Actinospica robiniae DSM 44927: one gene and its partner. The protein of the gene in region 1 interacts with the protein of each later gene in a pairwise test. Links are inferred from orthologs where the notes say so. Each region holds a gene or a part of one and is shown in the gene's direction. Other genes may lie near its edges.

Evidence for each region.
Region 2: the proteins of ACTRO_RS24050 (region 1) and ACTRO_RS32215 interact in binary tests that used the Escherichia coli proteins (3 or more experiments, as listed by UniProt). The link is inferred for Actinospica robiniae DSM 44927 from one-to-one orthologs.

What each region holds. Positions count from the first base shown.
Region 1 is NZ_KI632511.1:5,669,428-5,677,039, forward strand. Bases 2,203-5,167 are described here. They hold ACTRO_RS24050 (transglycosylase domain-containing protein), read left to right. Parts: upstream 2,203-2,529; coding sequence 2,530-4,806; downstream 4,807-5,167. Other genes in these bases: ACTRO_RS24055 (GatB/YqeY domain-containing protein), read right to left, coding at 4,893-5,167. Outside these bases: ATPase BagA, read left to right, coding at 1-533; bagB (ArsA family ATPase), read left to right, coding at 592-1,761; ACTRO_RS50430 (WhiB family transcriptional regulator), read right to left, coding at 1,790-2,182; more of ACTRO_RS24055, read right to left, coding at 5,168-5,351; ACTRO_RS24060 (metallophosphoesterase), read left to right, coding at 5,451-6,362; ACTRO_RS24070 (hypothetical protein), read right to left, coding at 6,796-7,263. UniProt on the Escherichia coli protein: Cell wall formation. Synthesis of cross-linked peptidoglycan from the lipid intermediates.
Region 2 is NZ_KI632511.1:7,480,161-7,485,553, forward strand. The notes cover bases 57-3,056. They hold ACTRO_RS32215 (peptidoglycan D,D-transpeptidase FtsI family protein), read left to right. Parts: upstream 57-629; coding sequence 630-2,483; downstream 2,484-3,056. Other genes in these bases: ftsL (cell division protein FtsL), read left to right, coding at 57-633; ACTRO_RS32220 (UDP-N-acetylmuramoyl-L-alanyl-D-glutamate--2,6-diaminopimelate ligase), read left to right, coding at 2,569-3,056. Also shown: more of ftsL, read left to right, coding at 25-56; more of ACTRO_RS32220, read left to right, coding at 3,057-4,170; ACTRO_RS32225 (UDP-N-acetylmuramoyl-tripeptide--D-alanyl-D-alanine ligase), read left to right, coding at 4,167-5,393. UniProt on the Escherichia coli protein: Essential cell division protein that catalyzes cross-linking of the peptidoglycan cell wall at the division septum. Required for localization of FtsN.

The sequences.
Region 1 (7,612 bases):
CGCCGCCCACCGGTCGGATCACCCGGTTCCTCAACGTCAACTCGGAGGTCTCCGGACTGGCCCGGGTCGGGCCGATCCGCAACCAGGCCGACGCGGTGATGCGGGTGCTGACCAGCGCGCAGACCGCCGTGCACTTCGTGACCCTGCTGGAGGAGATGCCGGTGCAGGAGACGTTGGACGGGATCGCCGGCCTGCGCGACGCCGGGCTGCCGGTCGGGGGGATCGTGGTGAACCAGGCCCGAGACGTGGTGCTGACGGACGATCAGCTCAAGCGCGCCGCCGGCGAGGGCGTGGACCGGGCCGAACTGGCCGCCGGCCTCGCCCCGGTCAAGCTGGACCAGCCGCCGATCGTGGACGCGCTCGCCGACCTGGCCACCGAGCACGCCCGCCGGGTGCTGCTCGAGCAGGAGCAGCGCGAGGCCCTGAGCGCGAACGAGGCGCCGATCTACGAGCTGCCGCTGCTGAACGAGGGCGTGGACCGGGTGGGCCTCGACCGGCTGGCCCGGGCGCTGCGCAGCCAGGGGGCGGCGTGAGGAAGCTCATGGGCGACTCGGTGAACCCGCCCTCGGGCCCGGACAGTGAGGTGGAAGCGTGACCGTGCCGACTGTGGCCGCGAACCTGGATCTCGACGCCCTGCTCGACGACCGCGGCAACCGGATCATCGTGTGCTGCGGCTCCGGCGGCGTCGGCAAGACCACCACCGCCGCGGCGTTCGCGCTGCGCGCGGCCGAGCGCGGCCGGGACGTGGTCGTGCTCACCATCGATCCGGCCCGGCGCCTCGCCCAGTCGCTCGGGCTGACCGAGCTGGACAACACCCCGCGCCCGGTGCAGGGGATCGACACCGCGGCCGGCGGACGTCTGCACGCGATGATGCTGGACATGAAGCGCACGTTCGACGACATCGTGGTCGAGCACGCGGACGCCGGCCGGGCGCAGCAGATCCTGGACAACCCGTTCTACCAGTCGCTCTCCGCCAGCTTCGCCGGCACGCAGGAGTACATGGCGATGGAGAAGCTCGGCCAGCTCTACGACAAGGGCGAATGGGACCTGATCGTCGTCGACACGCCGCCGAGCCGTTCCGCGCTCGACTTCCTGGACGCGCCGAACCGGCTCGGCTCGTTCCTCGACGGCAAGTTCATCAAGATCCTGTCGGCGCCGGCCAAGGTCGGCGGCCTCGGCGGCGCGTTCAAGCTGCTGACCGGCGGGGTGAGCCTGGTCACCGGGGCGCTCGGCAAGCTGCTCGGCTCCGGCCTGCTGGCCGACGTGCAGGCCTTCGTCAACGCGCTCGACACCATGTTCGGCGGCTTCCGCGAGCGGGCCGAGGCGACGTACCGGCTGCTCCAGGCGAAGGGCACCTCGTTCGTGGTGGTGGCCGCGCCGGAGCCGGACGCGCTGCGCGAGGCCTCGTACTTCGCCCGGCGCCTGGCCGAGGAGCGCATGCCGCTGGCCGGCCTGGTGCTCAACCGGGTGCACCCTCGGCTGACCGACCTGACCGCGGAGCGTTCCCTCGCGGCGGCCGAGCAGCTGGACGCCCCGGCGGATCCGCAGCACTCGAGCCCGCAGCACTCGCTGGCCGGAGGGCTGCTTCGGCTGCACGCGGAGCGGGTGGAGCTCAGCCGTCGGGAGACGAAGCTGGCCGACCGCTTCGTGGCGAGCCACCCGGGCATCAACCTGCTCCGGCTGCCCGCGCTGGCGGAGGACGTGCACGACCTCGCGGGCCTGCGGCTGGTGACGGCCGGGTCGGACGGCGCGGCCGCGTAGAACTCGGCCGCGGACCGGCTCAGCCCGCTCACCCCACCGGCGCGGGCTGTGCCAGGTCCTCGGTCAGCGCCTCGATCTCGGCCGCCTCGCGCTGGGCCGGCAGCATCTGGCCCGGCTCGGGCACGATCAGCATCGTGCCGGTGCGCTCGAAGTACGCGTCCCGCTTCTCCTCGAGCACCTGCCGCCAGGAGTGGACCTCCGGCCGGCGGCGCAGCAGCGCGCGCCGCTCACGCTCGGTCATCCCGCCCCACACGCCGTACTCGACACGATTGTCGAGAGCGTCGGCCAGGCACTCGGTGCGCACCGGACAGGTCGCGCACACGACTTTCGCCCGGTTCTGCGCCGCTCCCTGAACGAACAGCTCATCCGGGTCCATCCCCCGGCACCCCGCGACTATGGTCCAATCCTCAACCCACGCCATTTCCGGTGCAGTCCTCTCCGCACTCGAGGCTCCCCTTCGCCTCCTCATCCGCGTGACCGCCCCCGCGGAGTGAGGAAGCGGCTTCCGCACTAGCCGCATTGCTCACGTTCGACCTCGACCGTCCTGCTCGGACGGCCTGCCCGGTGCCGAGCGTCCCCGAGACCCTACGGTTTCGGTTTCCCTCAGTAAGCACGACAGTACGGAATGGCGACATCGCGCGACAGCCCCCATCCTGGTCAATCTCTGATGGCCCGTCCGGACTATGCGGCCTGTCGCAAGTGGGCCACAGTTCCGGCCTGCGGCCCCCAGGCCGCCCACGGGCGGGAATGGGAAAGTACCCTTTTGCCATGGTCAAGTCAGGGCGCGATTATTCCGGATTGGGCGGTTTCGGCCGCCTTATGTCCCATCTGGGCATATTCGTCGCGATCAGCGGTGCCGCGGGCCTGCTGATCGCGGGACTGGTGCTGCCCGGGGCCGCGGCCGCGGGGCTGACCGCCAAGTCCGCCTCGGACGGGTTCGAGAGCCTGCCGGTCGACTTCCAGACCCCCACGCTGCCGCAGCGCACCCAGATATTCGCCGCGGACGGCTCGGTGATCGCCACCACGTGGGACGACGACCTGGGCGGCAACCGGGTCGTGGTGCCCCTGACCAAGATCAGCTCGGCGATGCCGGAAGCCCTCGTGTCCATCGAGGACCAGCGCTTCTACCAGCACGGCGGCATCGACCTCAAGGGCACCCTGCGCGCCCTGGTCAACGACTCCTCCGGCGGCTCCCTCCAGGGCGGCTCCTCCATAGCCCAGCAGTACGTCAAGAACGTGCTCGAGGTCGAGGCCGGCGAGAACAAGGCGGCGCAGCAGGCGGCCGTCGCCGACACCCTGGACCGCAAGATCGTCGAGCTCAAGGACGCGATCGCGGTCGAGAAGCAGATGTCCAAGCAGGAACTGCTCGAGCGGTATCTGAACATCGTCTACTTCGGCAACGACTCCTACGGCGTGGAGACCGCGGCCGAGCGCTACTTCTCCACCTCCGCCGCGAAGCTCACCGTCCCGCAGGCCGCGCTGCTGGCCGCGATCGTGAACAGCCCGTCGATGTACGACCCGCTGCAGCATCCGGCCGAGGCGCTGGCCCGGCGCAACATCGTGCTCCAGGACATGGCCCTGCCGTCGCTGCACTACATCACCGCCGCGCAGGCCGCCAAGTACGCGAAGCAACCGCTCAACCTGAAGCCCACCACGCCGCACAACGGCTGCATCACCGCGCAGGGCTCCGCGGCGTTCTTCTGCAACTACGTCTACGAGACCTTCATCAACGACGCCGCGTACGGCGCGACGAAGGCCGCGCGCGAGGCGATGTGGAGCAAGGGCGGCCTGAACATCACCACCACGATGGTGCCCAAGAACGAGACCGCCGCCGACGCCGCCATCAAGAAATACGTCTACTCCACAGACAAGGTGGCCTCGGCGATGGTCGAGGCGACGCCCGGGACAGGCGCGATCGTCGCCATGGCCCAGTCCAAACCGATGGGCAACGGCGCAGGCCAGACCTATATCAACCTCACGTCCGACCCCGAACACGCCGGGACCAACGGCTTCCAAGCCGGTTCGTCGTTCAAGATCTTCGTCGGCCTCGCCGCGCTCGAGCAGAACATCAGCCCGAGCATGACCATCGACGCGCCGCACCAGATCCAGGACACCGGCACGACGTTCGCCGCGTGCGCCAACGGCCAGACCTCGGTGCCGTGGTCCGAGCCGGGTGAGACGAAGCCGTACTCGCCGTCGAATGACGACGACACCAACGGCCCGACGAACATGATCGACGGCTTCGCCAACTCGGTGAACACGTACTTCATCCGACTCGAGGAGAAGACCGGACTGTGCCAGCCCGCCACGATCGCCAAGTCCATGGGCGTGACCCAGGACAACGACTCGGGCGACGGCAAGGCACTGCTGCAGATCCCGTCGTTCACCCTCGGCACCAACAACATCACCGTGGTCGAGATGGCCGAGGCCTACGCCACCCTCGCTTCGGGCGGCACCTACTGCCAGCCGTACGTGATCACAGCCGTGAGCGACAGTTCCGGCAAGCAGTACCCGGCGCAGGCCGAGAACTGCGCCAAGGTGCTCGACACGAACACGGTCAATGAACTGACGTACCTGCTCCAGGGCGTGGTCGAGCACGGTACGGCGAAGACGAGGGTCCCGCTGGACGGCCGTGAGGTTGCAGGTAAGACCGGCACGACCGACCTCGGCGTGGCCACCTGGTTCGACGGCTACACCCCGCAACTCGCCGCCGCGGTGTGGACGGGCTTCATCGACTGGAATTCCAAGTCGACGATGGCACGCATGCAGATCGGCTCCACGTACTACTCGGGCCAGGTCGCCGGCGCCTCGATCTCGGCGCCCATCTTCAACAAGGCCATGACGGCCGCCCTCGCCGGCACCACTCCCCAGGACTTCACCCCGCCAGTCGGCTTCGACAACAGCGGGAACGCCGGCCCCCCTCCCGGCGGGGCCAACGGAGGAGTCGGCGGGGCCAACGGCGGCAATGGAGGAAACGGCGCGAACGGCGGAAACGGGGGCAACGGCGGGAACGGGAACGGCGGCCTGTTCGGCGGCGTCTTCTAGCGCCCTGCACCGCTCCTGACAACACGTAGGGGCCGTACCGCTCGGCGGTACGGCCCCTACGGCGTGTCAGACGCCTGTTCTCCGGCTCAGCTCAGCGCGGCCTTCACCGCCGCCGCCACCCGCGAACCGTCGGCCCGGCCCGCCACCCGCGGCGTGAGCACCTTCATGACGGCCCCCATCGCCCGCGGCCCCTCGGCTCCGCTTTCCGCCACCGCGGCCGCGACCAGCGAGTCGAGCTCCTCGTCGGAGAGCGGCGTCGGCAGGTACTCGGCGATCACCTCGCCCTCCGCCTCCTCACGGGCGGCCTGCTCGGCCCGGCCCGCCCCGGCGAACGCCTCGGCGGCCTCGCGGCGCTTCTTGGCCTCCCGGCCGAGGACCTTGAGCACCTCGTCGTCGGTCAGCACGCGCGCGCTGGCGCCGGCGACCTCCTCGTTGGTGATCGCGGTCAGCGCCATCCGGATGGTGGCCGAACGCAGAGCGTCCCGCGCCTTCATCGCGGCGGTCAGATCGGCCCGGAGCCGATCCTTGAGAGTCGTCGTGGTCATGACACAAGAGTGTCATGAACCGGCTCCGGGAGCGTACGCAATTGTGCGCGACGGGCCCGAGCGCCGCTTCCCGCGGGCGAGCCGGGCTAGCATGGACCGGTGCGCAAGAAGATCGCGGTACCACTGGGCGTGGCGGCGGTCGGTCTGGCCGGCCTGGGCTACGCGGCGGGCGTGGAGGTCAACTTCTACCGGCTGCGCCGATTCGAGCTGCCGGTGCTCGAGCCGGGCAGCGATCCGATCCGGATCCTGCAGGTCTCGGACATCCACATGGTCCCGGGTCAGCGGCGCAAGCAGAAGTGGCTCAGGTCCCTGGCGGAGCTCGAGCCCGACCTGGTCGTGAACACCGGCGACAACCTCTCCCACCCCGACGCGGTCGGCCCGGTCCTCGACGCGCTCGAGCCGCTGCTGCGCGTCCCCGGCGTGTTCGTGTTCGGCTCGAACGACTACTACCAGGCCACGAAGCTGAACCCGGCGAAGTACCTGCGCAGGGGCGACCTCTCGCACGCCCCGCGCAAGAAGCGCGAGCAGAACGACTGGCAGCTGCTCGAGGCCGGCCTGGCCAAGCACGGCTGGCTCCAGCTGAACAACGCCCGCGGCGCCCTCGAGCTGGGCGGCCGCCGCTTCGCCTTCGTCGGCCTCGACGACCCGCACGTCAAGCGCGACCGCTACGAGCTGGTGGCGGGCGGCCCGGACATCGACGCCGAGATCACCCTCGGCGTGACCCACGCCCCCTACCTCAGGGCTCTGGACGCCTTCGCCGCGGACGGGATCCCGGTGATCCTGGCCGGCCACACCCACGGCGGCCAGCTGTGCATCCCCGGCTACGGCGCCCTGGTGACCAACTGCGACCTCGACACCGACCGGGTCAAGGGCCTGAACACCCACACCGCCCCCAACGAGCGCACGTCCTACCTCCACGTGTCGGCCGGCTGCGGCACCTCCCGCTTCGCTCCCGTCCGCTTCGCCTGCCCGCCGGAAGCCTCTCTGCTCACCCTCGTCCCCCGCCACTAGCCGCCCCCGCCGCCCGCCCGCCACCGCGTCGCCATACCCCACCGGACCCGCCGACGCCCGTCGTGAGCTGCGGCGCAGCGGAAGACGACAATGGATTTCCGGTTCAGCCGGACTCTCCGCTAAGCTAGCGGGGCACAGCCGGGGTGTAGCGCAGCTTGGTAGCGCGCTTCGTTCGGGACGAAGAGGTCGTGGGTTCGAATCCCGCCACCCCGACGCTGTTCAGGGCCAGTGACCTGCTTATGGTCACTGGCCCTGAAGTTTTCCAGCACCCCCATGCGCGGGGCTCAGTGCGGGTTTCCAAGGGCGGCTGCCTGATCAGGCAACCACGTCGCCGCGCAGGATTCGAGGGTCTGCCCGCAGACGAGTGGCAACAACGTCTCTCGCCGATGTCACAGACCATTTCGAAGCAGTGGTGGTCAGCGCCAGGTGAATCTCAGCTGGCCGTACGGGAGAAGTCGTTCGTCTTGAGCACCGTCCCCCACTGGCCGGTACCTGAGAGATTGTCTCCGCCCATCAGCAGCACTTCGATGTAGGCCGCGCCGCCCGCCTGATCAGCGGCCACGTTGATGGTGAAGGTCGCGTTGTTGGGGCCGCCGTTGCCGCAGACCCAGCCCTGGCCCGAGATGTCCTCGTTGAGGAACTTGCCGCCCGAGTCAAAGGTGTACACGGCCGTCCATCGGCATTCGCCCGCTTCGGCCCGGTCCGCACCGGTCAGGATGACGGATCGGTTGTAGAAGGTGGCCGTGCCGCTCGTATAGGTCGCGCCGGCAGACACTTTGAAGTTCACGACCGGGTACGTGGCGGCCTGGGCCGGCATCACGCTGGCAGACACCGCGGCGGAGGCGAGCGTGACGGCCGCGCCGACGCGGACGACGCGTCGACTTGGCAGCAAAACCTTCATGTAGAGACCCTTCATCGTGGGTGCGCAGCAGTCCGAACGGGAGGCGAGGCATGGGTCTCGACACCATCTTGACGTCCATTACCTGCACGTAGTGGCGTGGGCTCTCGCCACTTCAACGAGCCCTCCCGCCCCTGATCTTCCATGGCGGTTCAATCACCAAACATGCGAAGAACAGGTTTTGTGCATGCCCGCTAGACGATCTCGTTGTGCGCGCTCGGTTTCCGCGCCGTCCGCCCTGCTGCAGCACGCCCCTTGCGTGGGTTCATCAGTGGTCGTATAGCAGAATAGCGATATTTCAGCACCGGCGCCTCTCGCAACGCAGGACACGAATGCTCGCGGGCGGCAAGCG
Region 2 (5,393 bases), 1.8 Mb from region 1 along the record:
GCTTGGTAGGCGATACTGGCCCTCGTGGCTGAGCGACCGTCGAGACAGGGGCAGGGGCCGCGGCTCGCCGTGATCGAGGGCTGGGCCGGGCGGCGGTCGGCGATCCCGTTCGCCCTGCTGGTGCTCGGCGTGCTGCTGGCCGGGCTGATCGGGCTGCTGTCGCTGAACACGGCGATGGACGAGAACTCGATCCGGACGCAGCAGGCCGAACAACGCCAGGCGCAGTTGAACGACCGGGCGCAGCAGCTCTCCCAGCAGCTGTCCGGACTCTCCGGACCGGCCGCGCTGGCCTCGGCCGCGGCCGCGCAGGGGCTCGTGCCGAACCCGCAGCCGGCGTTCCTGAACCCGACCACCGGCGCCGTGCTGGGCTCGCCGCGCCCCGCGCCGACCCCGTCGCCCCCGCCGAAGCCGAGCCTCAAGCCCAGCGCGACCGCGTCCGGCTCCGCATCGGCCGGTACGACCGCCACGGCGAGCGCGACGGCGGGCACCACGGCCACGGCGAGCACGACAGCGTCCGCCGGCACGGCCACGACGGCGACGGTGAAGACGACGGTGAAGTCGCTGACGTCTCCGAGCCCGGCCCCGCACGCGAAACCGACGCCGAGTCACTCAGCATCCGGGAGCCCGCGATGAGCCAGACCCCGAACCGGCCGCGCTCCGGCGGCGCCCGTCCCGCCGACGCGGCCAAGGCCGCCCCGGCCAAGCCCGCCGCACCGCTGCGGCTCGGCCGCCCGCGCCGCCGGCTGCGCGTCGGCCTGGTCGCGCTCGCCTTCGTCTTCTCGCTCTACGGCGGCCGGCTGATCCAGCTTCAGGTCACCGACAGCGCCGGGTTCGCCGCGAAGGCGGCCGCCGACCGGACCGCCGACGTCACCCTCTACGCCACCCGCGGCTCGATCCTGGACGCCTCGGGCAAGCCGCTGGCCGAGTCGGTGGACGCCGTCGACGTCATCGCCGACCCGCTGGTGATCGCCCAGGCCAAGCAGAACCCGTCGGTCTACGCCTCGAAGCTGGCCGCCTACCTCGGCAACCCGCCCGGCAGCTTCGACGTGGCGGCGCTGCGGACCAAGCTGGCGAACTCGACCTCGCAGTACGCGGTGCTGGCCCGCCAGGTCAGCCCGGACGTGTGGAAGCGGATCAAGGCGCTGGGGCTGGCCGGGATCACCGGCAACTCCGACCCCAAGGTGGTCTACCCGCAGGGCGCGCTCGCGGCCAACGCCGTCGGCTTCATCAACTCCGAGGGCGTGGGCGCGGCCGGGCTCGAGCAGGAGTACCAGAGCATGCTCGCCGGCAGCGACGGCAAGATCTCGTATCAGGCCGCTTACGGCTACGAGATCCCCACCACCGGCATCAACGAGAAGGCCGCGGTCGACGGCACCTCGGTGCAGACGACCATAGACAGCAACATCCAGTGGGCCGCCCAGCAGGCCCTCGACGCCGAGGTGAGGTCCACCGACGCCGCGCTCGGCACGGTCGTGGTGATGGACCCGCGCACCGGGGCGGTCCTGGCCCTGGCCTCCTCGCCCTCCTATGATCCGACCAATCTCGCCGCGGCCACCTCCGAGCAGCTCGGCGATCCCGCCGTCTCCGACGTCTTCGAGCCGGGCTCGGTGGCCAAGGTCGTCACCATGTCGGCCGAACTGCAGCAGGGCGTGACCAACCCGGGGACGAAGGTGGTCGTGCCCCCGACCTTGAACACCGGCGACGGATACACCGTGCACGACGACGACCCGCACGGCACCGAGCACCTGACGCTCAACGGGATCCTGGCCGAGTCGAGCAACATCGGCACCGACCTGACCTCGCTGCAGCTCTCGCCGAACAACATGGCCGAGCGCAACGCCATACTGTACGACTACTTCTCCGCTTTCGGCCTCGGCCGCGCCTCCGGCCTCGGGCTGCCCGGCGAGTCGCCCGGCATCCTCGCCCCGGCCGCCGACTGGAACCACTCGCAGCAGTACACCGTCGCCTTCGGCCAGGGCCTGTCCGTCAACGCCATCCAGGCCACCAGCGTCTACGCCACCATCGCGAACAACGGCGTGCGGGTGACCCCGAACCTGGTCAAGGGCTTCGTCGGCCCCGACGGCAGTTTCACCGCGGCACCCGCGCCGATGCGCGCCCAGGTGGTCTCCCCGCAGGTCGCGAAGCAGGTCTCGGAGATGATGGAGTCGGTGGTCTCCGACGCGGGAACCGCGGCCACGGCCGAGATCCCCGGCTACCGCGTGGCCGGCAAGACCGGTACCGCCAACCGCTTCGTCGCCTCCTGCCGCGGCTACTGCGGGTACACCGCCTCGTTCATCGGCTACGCGCCCGCGGACAGCCCGCAGCTGGTCATCGGGGTCTACGTGGAGGGTCCGCAGGGCGCCAACCACTTCGGCGGCAGCGTGGCGGCGCCGGTGTTCCAGAAGCTCATGTCCTACGCCCTGCAGGAGCGGGGCGTCGCGCCGACCGGAGCCAAGTCGCCCGACCTGCCCATCACCTGGTAGCCGGGCCGTCACGCGGCGCAGCGGCGCGCGGGCCGGTCGCGGGGCGTGGCACGCGCGGGGGCGAGAACGCGGTAGCCTGCCGAACGTGCCCTCCCCGTCCCACCCTCAAACCTCCGCTTCCACTCCGGCCCCCGATCCCCGGCCGCAGGCCGATCCGGGCCGGACGCTCAAGGAGCTCGCCGCGGCGCTTGCGCAGGCCAGGATCGTCGGCACGCACGACGCGCTGGATCTGGAAGTGCGCGGCTTCACCCTCGACTCCCGCGCGGTGCGGCCGGGCGACCTGTACGCCGCGCTGCCCGGGGCCCTGGCCCACGGCGCCCAGTTCGCCGACGACGCGGCCGCCCGCGGCGCGGTGGCCGTGCTGACCGACGAGGAGGGCGCCAAGCTCTCCGCCGAGGCCGGTCTGCCCACCGTGCTCGTGCCCGAGGTGCGCCCGGCGCTCGGCCCGGTCGGCGCGGCCCTCTACGGCCACCCGGCCGAGGCCATGACGATGCTCGGGATCACCGGGACCAACGGCAAGACGACCACCAGCTTCCTGATGGACGGCGGCCTGCGCGCGGCGGGCGTGCGCACCGGCGTCATCGGCACCACCGGCACCTGGATCGGCGACACCGCCGTCAAGACCCTGCGCACCACCCCGGAGGCGCCGGATCTGCAGGCGCTGCTCGCCGCCATGCGCGGGCACGAGGTGCAGGCGGTCTCGATGGAGGTCTCCAGCCACGCGCTGGCGTACGGACGCACCGCCGGGATCCGTTACCGGGTGGCCGCCTTCACCAACCTGACGCAGGACCACCTCGACTTCCACGCCGACTTCGAGGACTACTTCGAGGCCAAGGCGAAGCTGTTCACGCCCGGCTACACGCAGCTGGCCGTGGTCAACATCGACGACCCGTACGGCCGCCGCATCGCCGAGCGGGCGCGCGGGTTCGGCATCGAGACCTGGACCATCTCGCCCACCGGCCAGCCGGCCGACTGGCGCGCGGTGGACATCGACTCGAGCATCAACGGCTCGGCCTTCACCGTGGTCGGCCCGGACGGCGCCCGCCGCGGTGCCTCGGTCCGGCTGGCCGGCCAGTTCAACGTGGCCAACGCGCTGACCGCGATCGTCTCGCTGATCGCCGCCGGGATCGAGCCGACCTCGGCGATCGCCGGCGTGGGCGCGGTGCCCGGGGTGCCGGGCCGGGTCCAGCGGATCGAGGCCGGCCAGGAGTACCTGGCCGTGGTCGACTACTCGCACACCCCCGACTCGATCAGCAACGTGCTGGCCGCGCTGCGCCCGGTCACCGCCGGGCGGCTGCGCATCGTCGTGGGCTGCGGCGGGGACCGGGACCGGGCCAAGCGGCCGCTGATGGGCGCGGCCGCGGCCGAGGGCGCCGACGAGGTCATCCTCACCAACGACAACCCGCGCTCCGAGGACCCGCTGGCCATCCTGGCCGCGGCCGAGGTCGGCGCGCGGTCCGCGGCGGCGGCCGGGGCGCGGGCCGAGATCGAGGTCTGCCCCGACCGGGCCGAGGCGATCGCCCGCGCGGTCGCCCGCAGCGAGGCCGGCGACACCGTGGTGGTGGCCGGCAAGGGACACGAACAAGGTCAGGAGATCGCCGGAGTGATCCACCCCTTCGACGACGCGGCGGTCCTGCGCGCCGCGATCCAGCACGCCGCGGCCGGGCGAGAGGCGGCGCACGGGTGATCGCACTCACGCTCGGCGAACTCGCCCGGATCGTGGACGGCGAGCTCGCCCCCGGAACCGACCCCGCGATCACCGTCACCGGCCCCGCCTTCCTCGACTCGCGCGAGATCGTGCCGGGCGGCCTGTTCGCCGCCTTCGACGGCGAGCAGGCCGACGGACACGACTACGCCTCCTCGGCGATCGAGGCGGGCGCCGCGGCGATGCTCGGCAGCCGGGACGCGGGCGTGCCCGGGGTCCTGGTGCCCGACGTGGAGGCGGCCCTCGGCCGGCTGGCCCGGGAGGTGCTGCTGCGGCTGACCGGCACCACGGTGATCGCGCTCACCGGCTCCTCCGGCAAGACCTCGACCAAGGACATGCTCGGCCAGGTGCTCTCCGGCCACGGCCCGACCGTGTTCACCGAGGGTTCCTTCAACAACGAGAAGGGCCTTCCGCTCACCGTCCTGCGGGCCGATCAGGACACGAAGTTCCTGGTGCTGGAGATGGGCGCCCGCGGCATCGGTCATATCAAATACCTGTGTGAACTGGCCCCGCCCCGCGTCGGCCTGGTGCTCAACATCGGCAGCGCCCACGCAGGCGAGTTCGGCTCGAAGGAGCAGACCGCGCTGGCCAAGGGCGAGCTGATCGAGGCGCTGCCGCCGGAGGGTCTGGCCGTGCTCAACGCCGACGACCCCTACGTGGCCGAGATGGAGGTGCGCACCGTGGCGGAGACGATCACCTTCGGCGAGCACCCCTCCGCCCGGGTGCGCGCCGAGGACGTCGAGCTCGACCAGAACGGCTGCCCGTCGTTCACCCTCGTGCTCAGTGCCGCCGACGCTTCGTTGAGCCGAGCCGAGCCGGACCTTGCCGACGCCGCGTCGGCGCGCGTGGCCCTCCAGGTCGTCGGGGAGCACCACGTCTCCAACGCCCTGGCCGTGGCCGCCGTCTGTCTCGGCGTGGGCATGTCCGTACCCGAAGTCGCCGCCGGCCTGGCCGCGGCGCGGGCGCTGAGCGGCGGCCGGATGGCCGTGACCGCCCGGCCCGACGGCGTCGTCGTGATCGACGACGCCTACAACGCCAACCCGGAGTCGGTGCGAGCCGGTCTCAAAGCCCTGGTCACCCTGGCGCGCTCGCGCCCGGGCGCGCGGTCGTGGGCGGTGCTCGGCCACATGGCAGAGCTCGGCGACCGCTCGGTGGAGGAGCATGACGCGATCGGCCGTTTGGCCGTACGCTTGCGCATCGACCGG